3 regions of the Streptomyces vilmorinianum genome follow, and region 1 is predicted to be linked to each of the others. Evidence: predicted binding sites of a transcription regulator. Region 1 holds the regulator's gene; each other region holds the start of a gene.
What was found. The regulator HrcA, encoded in region 1, represses chaperone genes, less so after heat shock. The targets are predictions, from matches to a motif close to TTNGCACTCNGNNNNNCNGAGTGCNAA.
Positions count from the first base shown of each region.

Region 2: a site for HrcA is predicted at 1,917-1,943, ahead of groL (chaperonin GroEL). Genes of this name have one in related genera too.
Region 3: a site for HrcA is predicted at 2,837-2,863, ahead of groES (co-chaperone GroES). Genes of this name have one in related genera too.

Region 1 covers NZ_CP040244.1:1,471,655-1,475,757, reverse strand. Annotated here, with positions in the region: gene dnaJ (molecular chaperone DnaJ) at 1-1,000, opposite strand, end outside; gene hrcA (heat-inducible transcriptional repressor HrcA) at 1,001-2,020, opposite strand; gene FDM97_RS06890 (MBL fold metallo-hydrolase) at 2,184-2,906, shown strand; gene FDM97_RS06885 (DUF3097 domain-containing protein) at 2,917-3,717, shown strand; gene hemW (radical SAM family heme chaperone HemW) at 3,927-4,103, opposite strand, start outside.
Region 2 covers NZ_CP040244.1:7,222,951-7,227,053, forward strand. Annotated here, with positions in the region: gene groL (chaperonin GroEL) at 124-1,752, opposite strand; gene FDM97_RS33610 (cold-shock protein) at 2,055-2,258, opposite strand; gene FDM97_RS33615 (MoaD/ThiS family protein) at 2,685-2,963, opposite strand; gene thrC (threonine synthase) at 2,993-4,103, opposite strand, start outside.
Region 3 covers NZ_CP040244.1:6,790,605-6,794,707, forward strand. Annotated here, with positions in the region: gene FDM97_RS31395 (ester cyclase) at 1-548, shown strand, start outside; gene groL (chaperonin GroEL) at 616-2,244, opposite strand; gene groES (co-chaperone GroES) at 2,382-2,690, opposite strand; gene FDM97_RS31410 (polysaccharide deacetylase family protein) at 3,004-3,918, opposite strand; gene FDM97_RS31415 (class I SAM-dependent methyltransferase) at 4,065-4,103, shown strand, end outside.

The sequences.
Region 1 (4,103 bases):
GGGTCGTCACCTCGACGTGCACGATCAGGTCGCCGCGCCCGCCGCCGCGCAGGTGCGTGATGCCGCGCCCGTGCAGCGGGATCGACTGGCCGGACTGCGTGCCCGGGCGGATGTCGACCTCCTCCATCCCGTCGAGGGTCTGCAGCGGCACCTTCGTGCCGAGCGCGCCCGCCGTCATCGGGATGGTGACCGTGCAGTGCAGATCGTCGCCGCGCCGCTGGAAGGTCTCGTGCGGGATCTCGTGGATCTCGACGTACAGGTCGCCGGCGGGACCCCCGCCCGGGCCGACCTCGCCCTCGCCCGCGAGCTGGATGCGCGTGCCGTTGTCGACACCGGCGGGGATCTTCACGGTCAGCGTGCGACGCGAACGGACCCGGCCGTCGCCCGCGCACTCGGGGCACGGGGTCGGGACGACGGTGCCGAAGCCCTGGCACTGGGGGCAGGGGCGGGACGTCATGACCTGGCCCAGGAAGGACCGGGTGACCTGCGAGACCTCACCGCGGCCGCGGCACATGTCACAGGTCTGCGCGGACGTGCCGGGCGCGGCGCCCTCGCCCGAACAGGTCGTACAGACGACGGCCGTGTCGACCTGGATGTCCTTGGTCGTGCCGAAGGCCGCCTCGTTGAGGTCGATCTCCAGCCGGATCATCGCGTCCTGGCCGCGCCGGGTGCGCGAGCGCGGCCCACGCTGCGACGCCGTACCGAAGAACGCGTCCATGATGTCCGAGAAGTTCCCGAAGCCGCCCGCGCCGAAGCCGCCGGCTCCGCCGCCACCGCCGGACGCGGACAGCGGGTCACCGCCGAGGTCGTAGACCTGCTTCTTCTGCGGGTCCGACAACACCTCGTACGCGGCGTTGATCTCCTTGAACCGCTCCTGCGTCTTCGGATCGGGATTCACATCCGGGTGCAGCTCGCGCGCGAGCCGCCGGAATGCCTTCTTGATCTCGTCCTGGGACGCGTCGCGGCGCACGCCGAGTACGGCGTAGTAGTCCGTGGCCACTTACGACTCCGCCAGGATCTGTCCGACGTAACGTGCCACTGCGCGTACCGCTCCCATCGTTCCGGGGTAGTCCATGCGGGTCGGTCCGACCACGCCGAGTTTGGCGACTGCCTCGTCGCCCGAACCGTAGCCGACCGCGACGACGGACGTGGAGGTGAGCCCTTCATGGGCGTTCTCGTGCCCGATCCGTACGGTCATGCCCGAGTCCTTGGCCTCGCCGAGCAGCTTGAGGAGCACGACCTGCTCCTCAAGGGCTTCGAGCACCGGCCTGATCGTGAGGGGGAAGTCGTGGCCGAAGCGGGTGAGATTGGCGGTGCCGCCGATCATCAGCCGCTCCTCGTGCTCCTCCACCAGGGTTTCGAGGAGGGTCGCGAGCACCGTCGACACCGTGCCGCGGTCCTCGGTCTCCTCGAACGACTCCGGAAGATCCTGCACCAGCTGCGGCACATCCGCGAAACGGCGGCCGACGACGCGGCTGTTGAGCCGGGCCCGCAGGTCCGCGAGCGAGGTCTCGCCGAACGGCGCCGGGCAGTCGATCATCCGCTGCTCGACCCGGCCCGTGTCCGTGATCAGCACGAGCATCAGCCGGGCCGGAGCGAGCGAGAGCAGCTCCACGTGCCGGACCGTCGACCGGGTCAGCGACGGGTACTGGACGACGGCGACCTGGCGGGTCAGCTGCGCGAGCAGCCGGACCGTGCGGCCCACGACGTCGTCGAGGTCGACCGCGCCGTCGAGGAAGTTGTGGATCGCGCGCCGCTCGGGCGTCGACAGCGGCTTGACGCCGGCGAGCCGGTCGACGAACAGGCGGTAGCCCTTGTCCGTCGGGATGCGTCCGGCGCTGGTGTGCGGCTGGGCGATGTAGCCCTCGTCCTCCAGGACGGCCATGTCGTTGCGCACGGTGGCGGGCGAGACGCCGAGCTTGTGGCGCTCCGTGAGCGCCTTGGAGCCGACCGGCTCCTCCGTCCCGACATAGTCCTGGACGATGGCGCGCAGCACCTCGAGTCTGCGTTCGCTGAGCATCGCGCACACCTCCAGCTGTCGTATCGGGTTGCTTCGGTTGCTCCACTTTTGGCACTCGCCCTGTTCGAGTGCCAGGAATCCCCCGGCCAGTGTACGGCGGCGGGCATCGCTCCTGGCAAGGAGGCCGCTTCGGAGGTCGCGTCGTAGGCGCTAGCGTCGCGGTATGGATGTCGATTGGGAAGAGTACGGCTGGGAGCGTCTGGCCGACGGTGTGGGGCGGCGACGGCTGCCGGGCTGGGACGCCACGGTGGGCGTGGTGATCGGACGGGACGCGGTGCTCCTGTACGACACCGGCTCGACGCTCGCCGAGGGCGCGAAGCTGCGGGCTCAGGTCGAGGCGCTCACGGGCGGGCGGCGAGTGACGCACATCGCACTCAGCCACCCCCACTTCGATCATGTGCTCGGCACGGCCGCGTTCCCGGGGGCGGAGGTGTTCGGGGCGGTGGGCCTGGACACGCTGCTGCGGCGGGAGGGGGCCGCGCTGCACGGCGACGCGGTACGGCAGGGGGTGGACGCGTTCGTGGCGGCCGCGGCGGTGGAGGCGCTGGTGACGCCGGGGCACTCGGTGTCGGGCGAGTGGACGCTGGACCTGGGCGGCCGCCAGGTGCTGCTGGCGAACGTGGGCCCTGGCCACACGGCGCACGATCTGGCTCTCTGCGTCCCCGGCTCGACGGAGGTGGTCTTCTGCGGTGACCTGGTGGAGGAGTCGGGCGAGCCGCAGGCGGGCCCGGACGCGATCCCGTCGCGCTGGCCGGACGCCCTGGACCGGCTCCTCGCGCTGGGCGGGGAGGCCGCGGTGTACGTGCCGGGGCACGGGGCGGTGGTGGACGCGGCGTTCGTGCGACGCCAGCGGGATGAACTGGCACGCCGCTTCTCCGTCGCATAACGTCGCCCGAATGCGCAGCTACAACCCGGATCTGACGCCCCCTTGGAAGCGTTCCGCGCCCGTGCCGGAGGTACCGGCGGAGGTGGACCTCGTCGTGGAGGAGGTCTCGACGGGCTTCTGCGGGGCGGTGATCCGCTGCGAGGCGGGCACGGTGACCCTGGAGGACCGGTTCGGCAAGCACCGGGTCTTCCCGATGGAACCGCGGGGCTTCCTGCTGGAGGGCCGGGTGGTCACCCTGATCCGTCCTTCCGCCGCCCCCGCCCGGCCCTCCCGTACGGCCTCCGGCTCGATCGCGGTCCCGGGCGCGCGGGCGCGGGTGGCCCGTGCGGGCCGGATCTACGTGGAGGGCCGCCACGACGCCGAGCTCGTGGAGCGGGTGTGGGGCGACGACCTGCGCATCGAGGGCGTGGTGGTGGAGTACCTGGAGGGCATCGACGACCTCCCGTCGATCGTCGCGGAGTTCGCCCCGGCGGCGGACGCGCGCCTCGGGATCCTGGTCGACCACCTGGTGCCCGGCTCGAAGGAGTCCCGCATCGCGGCGCAGGTCACGTCCCCGGACGTCCTGATCGTCGGCCACCCGTACATCGACGTCTGGGAGGCGGTGAAGCCGTCGTCCGTGGGCATCGGGGCATGGCCGGCGGTCCCGCGCGGCCAGGACTGGAAGACGGGCGTCTGCCGCGCCCTGGGCTGGCCGGAGAACACAGGCGCGGCCTGGCAGCACATCCTGTCCCGGGTCCACTCCTACAAGGACCTGGAACCCGAGCTGCTGGGCCGCGTGGAAGAACTGATCGACTTCGTGACGGCGCCGTAGAGACGGGGGCGCAGCCGGATGCGGGCTCGCGCCTCACATGAAACCGTTGTGGGCAGTCGTCCCGCAGGGCGGGACGGGTGGGCACGGGGCGGCGCCCTTGCAGGCCCCTCGCATGGGCGCGGTGCCCGTCAGGCGCCTCCGACGGGGTCGGTGCACGCAAAGGCCGCGCCCCGCGGCGTCGCGTGGCCCCGGCCCTGATCCCCCGGCCCCTAGTCCACCAGGTCCCTGACGACCGCGTCCGCCAGCAGCCGCCCCCGCAACGTCAGGACCGCGCGCCCCGCCTCGTACGGCTCCGCCGCGAGCAGCCCGTCCGCCAGCGCCTTGCGGGACGCGGCGAGCCCCGCGGGCTTGAGCAGCCCCAGCTCGACGCCCTCCCGGAGCCGGAG
Region 2 (4,103 bases), 5.8 Mb from region 1:
GGATCCGCTCCCGTCGTGAGGGATGCCACTCCACCAGCATCACCCCGAACGCCCGAGGGCGGCACCCCCAGCAGGGAGTGCCGCCCTCGGTCGCGTCAGCGAGGAGCTTCCGATCCAGAAGGATCAGAAGTCCATGTCACCGCCCGGCATGCCGCCGCCGGCCGGCGCGGCGGCCTTCTCCGGCTTGTCGGCGATGACGGCCTCGGTGGTCAGGAACAGCGCGGCGATGGAGGCCGCGTTCTGCAGGGCGGAACGCGTCACCTTCGCCGGGTCGATGATGCCCTCGGCGATGAGGTCCACGTACTCGTTGGTCGCGGCGTTGAGGCCGTGGCCGACGGGCAGGTTGCGGACCTTCTCCGCCACGACGCCGCCCTCGAGGCCGGCGTTGACGGCGATCTGCTTCAGCGGGGCCTCGAGCGCCAGCTTGACGATGTTGGCACCGGTGGCCTCGTCGCCCGTCAGGTCCAGCTCGAGCTTCTCGAAGACCGAGGAGGCCTGCAGCAGGGCCACGCCACCACCGGCGACGATGCCCTCCTCGACGGCCGCCTTCGCGTTGCGAACGGCGTCCTCGATGCGGTGCTTGCGCTCCTTGAGCTCGACCTCGGTCGCGGCGCCGGCCTTGATGACCGCAACACCGCCGGCGAGCTTCGCCAGGCGCTCCTGCAGCTTCTCGCGGTCGTAGTCGCTGTCCGAGTTCTCGATCTCGGCGCGGATCTGGTTGACGCGACCGGCAACCTGGTCGCTCTCACCGGCACCGTCGACGATCGTGGTCTCGTCCTTGGTGATGACGACCTTGCGGGCGCGGCCCAGCAGGTCCAGGCCGGCGTTCTCGAGCTTGAGGCCGACCTCCTCGGAGATGACCGTGCCGCCCGTGAGGATGGCGATGTCGTTCAGCATGGCCTTGCGGCGGTCGCCGAAGCCCGGGGCCTTGACGGCGACGGACTTGAAGGTGCCGCGGATCTTGTTGACGACCAGGGTCGACAGGGCCTCGCCCTCGACGTCCTCGGCGATGATCAGCAGCGGCTTGCCCGACTGCATGACCTTCTCCAGGAGCGGGAGCAGGTCCTTCACGGAGGAGATCTTGGAGTTGACGATCAGGATGTACGGGTCATCCAGGGCCGCCTCCATGCGCTCCATGTCGGTCGCGAAGTACGCCGAGATGTAGCCCTTGTCGAAGCGCATACCCTCGGTGAGCTCCAGCTCCAGACCGAAGGTCTGGGACTCCTCGACGGTGATGACGCCTTCCTTGCCGACCTTGTCCATGGCCTCGGCGATGAGCTCGCCGATCTGGGTGTCGGCGGCGGAGATGGAGGCCGTGGAAGCGATCTGCTCCTTGGTCTCGACATCCTTCGCCTGCTCGAGCAGGGCGCCCGAGACGGCCTCGACGGCCTTCTCGATGCCGCGCTTCAGAGCCATCGGGTTGGCGCCGGCGGCCACGTTGCGCAGGCCCTCGCGGACGAGCGCCTGGGCGAGAACGGTCGCGGTGGTCGTACCGTCACCGGCGACGTCGTCCGTCTTCTTGGCGACTTCCTTGACCAGCTCGGCGCCGATCTTCTCGTACGGGTCCTCGAGCTCGATCTCCTTGGCGATGGACACACCATCGTTGGTGATCGTGGGGGCGCCCCACTTCTTCTCGAGGACGACGTTCCGGCCCTTGGGGCCAAGGGTGACCTTGACGGCGTCGGCGAGCTGGTTCATCCCGCGCTCGAGACCGCGCCGTGCCTCCTCGTCGAACGCGATGATCTTGGCCATGTGAAGTGGTCCTCCCGGACATGGGGTGGATAACGCTCCAGGACCGCGCCGACGCCCGCGACGGACGGCCTGCCTGCCCGGCGGTTCCTTGCCCCACCTGGCCAGCGGGCCTCGTCTGCCCGATCCTCGTAAGCACTCTCACCTTCAGAGTGCTAACGCAATGATTAGCACTCGACCCATGCGAGTGCAAGCGACTCTCATGGATCGGGAAGACCGGGCGCGCACGCACGAGGGGTCCGCATCCTGGTCAGGATGCGGACCCCTCGGCGTGAGTGCGTACGTGGTGGCCGATCGCGCCGTGCTCAGACGGCGAGCTTGACCATGTCCGCCTGCGGACCCTTCTGGCCCTGCGAGATCTCGAACTCGACCCGCTGACCCTCTTCAAGGGTGCGGTACCCGTCCATCTGGATCGCGCTGTAGTGGACGAAAACATCCGCACCACCGTCGACCGCGATGAAGCCGTAGCCCTTCTCCGCGTTGAACCACTTGACGGTGCCCTGAGCCATGCCTAACTCCCCTATTACTGGCCCTTGCGCGGGACCGCACTTCGCGGACCCGGGTCAGACCCTGCGCCGGAACGCGTCGACCGCGGCTGAATGTATCTGCCCAACTGCCCTCTGCAACAGGTCAATCGGACGAGAATTCTGGGCGCGGCGTAAAGGAGAATTGCGGAGAATTCACTGAATCCCGGGGCAAGTCGGGCCCGGCAAAGTACGCAGAAGGTGCACAACGCTCGGACACTTTGGCTGCTTCTTGTCGCCTGCGGACGCATTCTCATATGCGCCTGGCATGAGCAGCGGAGGGGAGCTGAGGGGACTTCCCCAACTCTACCCCGCTCAACCATGCAGAATTGCCCCCTCCGCTTCTCGTGCGGAGGGGGCAATTCAGATGACCGCGGGTAACTCGGCGCTCGGCGTTTCACGCCTCGCGGTTCAGCAACCGCCGGCGACCGCGGGGATGATCGAGACGCCCGCACCGTCCGGCGTCGCCGTCTCCAGGCCCTGCTCGAAACGGACGTCGTCGTCGTTCACGTACACGTTCACGAAGCGGCGCAGCTTGCCCTGGTCGTCCAGGACGCGGGCCGCGATGCCCGTGTGGTTCTTCTCCAGGTCGGCGATGACCTCGGCGAGGGTCGCGCCCTCCGCCTTGACCTCGGACTCGCCGCCCGTGTACGTGCGAAGGATGGTGGGGATGCGGACGTTGACGCTCATCGTGGTGCTGCCTTCCGTAACGGGGGTGGTCAGTGGGCGAGGCCGGCGTCGCGGAACGCGTCCAGGCTCGGGCGGATGGTGGCGGTCGCCTGCGAGGTATCGGCCACCGCGTCGAGGGTCTTGAGGCCGTCGCCCGTGTTCAGCACGACCGTGGTGAGGTTCGGGTCGATCAGGCCGGCCTCGACCAGCTTCTTCGTCACACCGACCGTCACACCGCCCGCCGTCTCGGCGAAGATGCCCTCGGTACGGGCCAGGATCTTGATCGCCTCGACGACCTGCTCGTCGTCCACGTCCTCCACCGCGCCGCCCGTCCGGCGCGCGATGTCCAGGACGTACGGGCCGTCGGCCGGGTTGCCGATGGCGAGCGACTTGGCGATGGTGTTCGGCTTCTGGGGCCGTACGACGTCGTGGCCGGCCTTGAAGGCCGCCGACACCGGGGAGCAGCCCTCGGCCTGGGCGCCGAAGATCTTGTACGGCTTGTCCTCGACGAGGCCCAGCTTGATGAGCTCCTGCAGACCCTTGTCGATCTTCGTGAGCTGCGAGCCGGAGGCGATCGGGATGACCAGCTGGTCCGGGATGACCCAGCCGAGCTGCTCGCAGATCTCGTACGCGAGCGTCTTGGAGCCCTCGCCGTAGTACGGGCGCAGGTTGACGTTCACGAAGCCCCAGCCCTCGCCCAGCGGGTCGCCGATGAGCTCGGAGCAGAAGCGGTTGACGTCGTCGTAGTTGCCCTCGATGCCGACGAGCTCGCCGCCGTAGACGGCGGCCATGACGACCTTGCCCTGCTCCAGGTCGTGCGGGATGAACACGCAGGAGCGGAAGCCTGCGCGGGCGGCGGCGGCGCCGACGGCGCCGGCCAGGTTGCCGGTGGAGGAGCAGGACAGGGTGGTGAAGCCGAAGGCGCGGGCGGCCTCGAGGGCCTGGGCGACGACGCGGTCCTTGAAGGAGTGCGTCGGGTTGCCGGAGTCGTCCTTGACGTAGAGCTTGCCCGGCTCGACGCCCAGCTCGCGGGCGAGGTTGTCGGCCTGGACGAGCTTGGTCCAGCCCGGGTTCAGGTTCGGCTTCTCGGCGACGTCGGCGGGGACGGGCAGCAGCGGGGCGTAGCGCCAGATGTTGGCGGGGCCGGCCTCGATCCGCTTG
Region 3 (4,103 bases), 5.3 Mb from region 1:
AGATCGTCGAATTTCCCTCGTACGACGTGGCGATGAGGAACTCGCAGCTCCCCGAGACGGACCGGATCTTCCGGGAGATGGTCGCGCTCTGTGACGAGATGCCGACGTTCACCGATCTGGACGTCGTCCGGGACGAGCAGATGTACAAGGCGAACGCCCGTCGGTTCTTCGAACTCCTCGCCTCCGAGGGCGAGCTTCCGCCGCTCGACGAGGTCGTCGCGGAGAGCTACCACGACCACGACCCCACCAACGCGCAGGACACCATCGGCATGGACGCCCTGCGGCGCGAGGTGGAGATGTGGCGCGGCGGTTTCGACTACGACTTCGCCGTGGAGGACCAGATCGCCGAGGGCGACCGGATCTGCACCCGCTGGACCTGGAACGCCACCCACACCGGCGACTTCATGGGGATCCAGCCCACAGGCAAGAAGGTCGCGCAGAGCGGTATGACCATTCAGCGCTTCCGCGAGGACGGCAAGATCGTGGAGGCCTGGTGGAACTACGACCTGCTCGGCCTGATGCAGCAGCTCGGCGCGATCGAGGGCTGACCGCACATGGCTGAGGCCCGGTGTCCCCGCGACGGGGACACCGGGCCTCAGTGATCACTCATGTGCCTCAGTGGGAGTGGCCGTGACCGTGGCCGTGGCCCGCGTCCGCCGGCTCCTCTTCCTTCTTCTCCACCACGAGGGTCTCGGTGGTGAGCAGCAGGGAGGCGATCGAGGCGGCGTTCTCCAGCGCGGAGCGCGTCACCTTCACCGGGTCGATGACGCCGGCCTTGACCAGGTCGCCGTACTCGCCGGTCGCGGCGTTGAAGCCCTGGCCCTTGTCGAGCTCCGCCACCTTCGAGGTGATGACGTAGCCCTCGAGGCCGGCGTTCTCGGCGATCCAGCGCAGCGGCTCGACGGCGGCGCGGCGGACGACCGCGACACCGGTGGCCTCGTCGCCGGTCTTGTCGAGGTTGCCCTCGAGGACCTTGACGGCGTGGACGAGCGCGGAGCCACCACCGGAGACGATGCCCTCCTCGACCGCGGCGCGGGTCGCGGAGATGGCGTCCTCCAGACGGTGCTTCTTCTCCTTCAGCTCCACCTCGGTGGCGGCGCCGACCTTGATCACGCACACGCCGCCGGCCAGCTTCGCGAGGCGCTCCTGGAGCTTCTCGCGGTCCCAGTCGGAGTCCGTGCTCTCGATCTCGGCCTTGATCTGGTTGACGCGGCCCGCGACGTCCTCGGAGTTGCCGCCACCGTCGACGATGGTGGTGTCGTCCTTGGTGATGGTCACGCGGCGGGCGGTGCCCAGCACGTCCAGACCGGCCTGGTCGAGCTTGAGGCCGACCTCCTCGGCGATGACGGTGGCACCGGTGAGGGTGGCCATGTCGCCGAGCATCGCCTTGCGGCGGTCGCCGAAGCCCGGGGCCTTGACGGCCACGGCGTTGAACGTGCCGCGGATCTTGTTGACGACCAGGGTCGACAGGGCCTCGCCCTCGACGTCCTCGGCGATGATCAGCAGCGGCTTGCTGGAGCCGGCCTGGATGACCTTCTCCAGGAGCGGCAGCAGGTCCTGGATCGAGGAGATCTTGCCCTGGTGGATCAGGATGTACGGGTCGTCGAGGACGGCCTCCATACGCTCCTGGTCGGTGACCATGTACGGGGACAGGTAGCCCTTGTCGAAGGCCATGCCCTCGGTGAAGTCGAGCTCCAGACCGAAGGTGTTGGACTCCTCGACGGTGATGACACCGTCCTTGCCGACCTTGTCCATCGCCTCGGCGATGAGCTCGCCGACCTGCTGGTCCTGCGCGGAGAGCGCGGCCACGGCGGCGATGTCGGACTTGTCCTCGATCGGGCGGGCGGTCGCGAGAAGCTCATCGGACACGGCCTTGACGGCGGCGTCGATGCCCTTCTTCAGGGCGGCCGGGGAGGCGCCGGCGGCGACGTTGCGCAGGCCCTCGCGGACGAGCGCCTGGGCGAGCACGGTGGCGGTGGTGGTGCCGTCACCCGCGATGTCGTTGGTCTTGGTCGCCACCTCCTTCACCAGCTGGGCGCCGAGGTTCTCGTACGGGTCCTCGATCTCGACCTCGCGGGCGATCGTGACACCGTCGTTGGTGATGGTGGGGGCGCCGAACTTCTTGTCGATGACGACGTTGCGGCCCTTGGGGCCGATCGTCACCTTCACCGTGTCGGCAAGCTTGTTGACGCCGCGCTCAAGGGCGCGACGGGCGTCCTCGTCGAACTTCAGGATCTTCGCCATGGGAGCGATTCAGCCCTCTCGGATTTCGTGTGAAACGAACCGCGCCCCCGGACGCCCAGTGCGGGGTCAAGGGGCGCAGCTCAAAGCATCTGGCTTCGGTGAAGGGACATCTGGGGGGCGACCCCCAGACCCCCGAACTACTTCTCGACGATCGCGAGCACGTCGCGAGCCGAGAGGACGAGGTACTCCTCGCCGCTGTACTTCACCTCGGTGCCGCCGTACTTGCTGTACAGCACGATGTCGCCGGTCTTGACGTCGAGCGGAAGACGCTCGCCGTTCTCGAAACGGCCCGGGCCCACGGCCAGGACGACGCCCTCCTGGGGCTTCTCCTTCGCGGTGTCCGGGATGACCAGGCCAGAGGCCGTGGTCTGCTCGGCGTCGAGCGGCTGGACCACAATGCGGTCCTCGAGCGGCTTGATGGCAACCTTGGAGCTGGCGGTCGTCACGATCCGACCTCCCCCTTCGGAGATCTCACGGGGTTAACTGTCTGAGGTGGCGACCAGGTGGATCCGTCGTCGCGGGTGCCGGACCTGCCCGTCGCTGTGTTGGCACTCTCCAGTGGGGAGTGCCAGAGCCGAGACTATGACTGTGATTAGCACTCGGTCAAGCGGAGTGCCAATTCAGTGCCGCGTGGCGATCCGGCGGGCGTACGGGGAACGGCGCGTCGGACCGGATGGTTCCGCACCTGGCCCCCCTCCCCCGGGGCGGCGGCGCCCGCTCCCGGAGGCGCACCTGCCCCCTCCCCCGGGGTCGCCCGGGTCAGACGTAGTCCTCGAGCTTCCCGACCGCGTACCCCTTGGCCGTGATCGTCTTCATCACCCGCCTGATCATGTCCGGCATGGTGCCCTTCCATTCCCCCTTGCCCCGGAAGTGGGTGAGGACGATGTCACCGGGGTGCAGGTCCCGGTCCCACTCGCGCCACTCCATCCGGTCGGGGAAGGCCTCCGAGGCCCACAGCGGGACCGCCTTGATCCCGCACGACTTGGCCGCGCGCAGCGTGTTCTCGTTGTAGTTGCCGTACGGCGGGCGGAAGAGCGGGGGCCGCTTGCCGTACCGCTTCTCGATGGTGTCCTGCATCCCGCAGATCTCCCGCTTCTGCGCCGCGTACGAAAGTCCGGGCAGGTAGCGGTGGTTGAGGGTGTGGTTGTGCAGGGAGACGCCCGCGTCCTGCATCTTCCTGAAGTAGCCGTAGTCCTCCCTGACCAGGTAGTCGCTGAGGAAGGCGCTGTACGGGATCTGCAGCTCGCTCATCATCCGCAGCAGCGCGGGGTCCTTCTCCGCGCCGTCGTCGATCGTCAGGAAGACGACCTTGTCCTTGGTCGGCACGGTGGTGAAGACGGGCGGCAGGCCCGTGCCGTCGGTCTCGAAGCCCTTGCGGGTGGTGATCTTCGGCTTGACGGCGGGCGGGGCCGGGGCCTCCAGCGGGGGCCGGTCCAGGCCCCACTTCTTGGCGGCGAGCGCCCGGGCGGCGCGCTGCTTGCGGACCTTCTCGATGTACGCGTTGAGGGCGCCGGACGCGCCCTGCGCCTGGGGCTGTCCGGCGGCGGGGCTCGCGGGCCCCTCGGGCGCGCCCTCCCCCTCACCTGAGGGGCCGGAGCAGGCGGACCCGAGCGCGGCGACGAGCAGCACCACGCCCACCGACCGCCTCAGCCGCGCCGACCGCCTCAGTCGCATCGACCGCCCCACTCGCATCGCAGACCCCGCTCGCGTTTGTTCCGTTTGTCGTACTAGCTGCATGGCGCCGCATCCTGTCAGCGCCGAGCCCCCACGGACCCCCGACACCACCGCCCGGGCGCGCACCGTCCCCCGACTGGCCCACAATGGGACGGGTGACCGACCTCGCCGCCTTCACCGCCCTG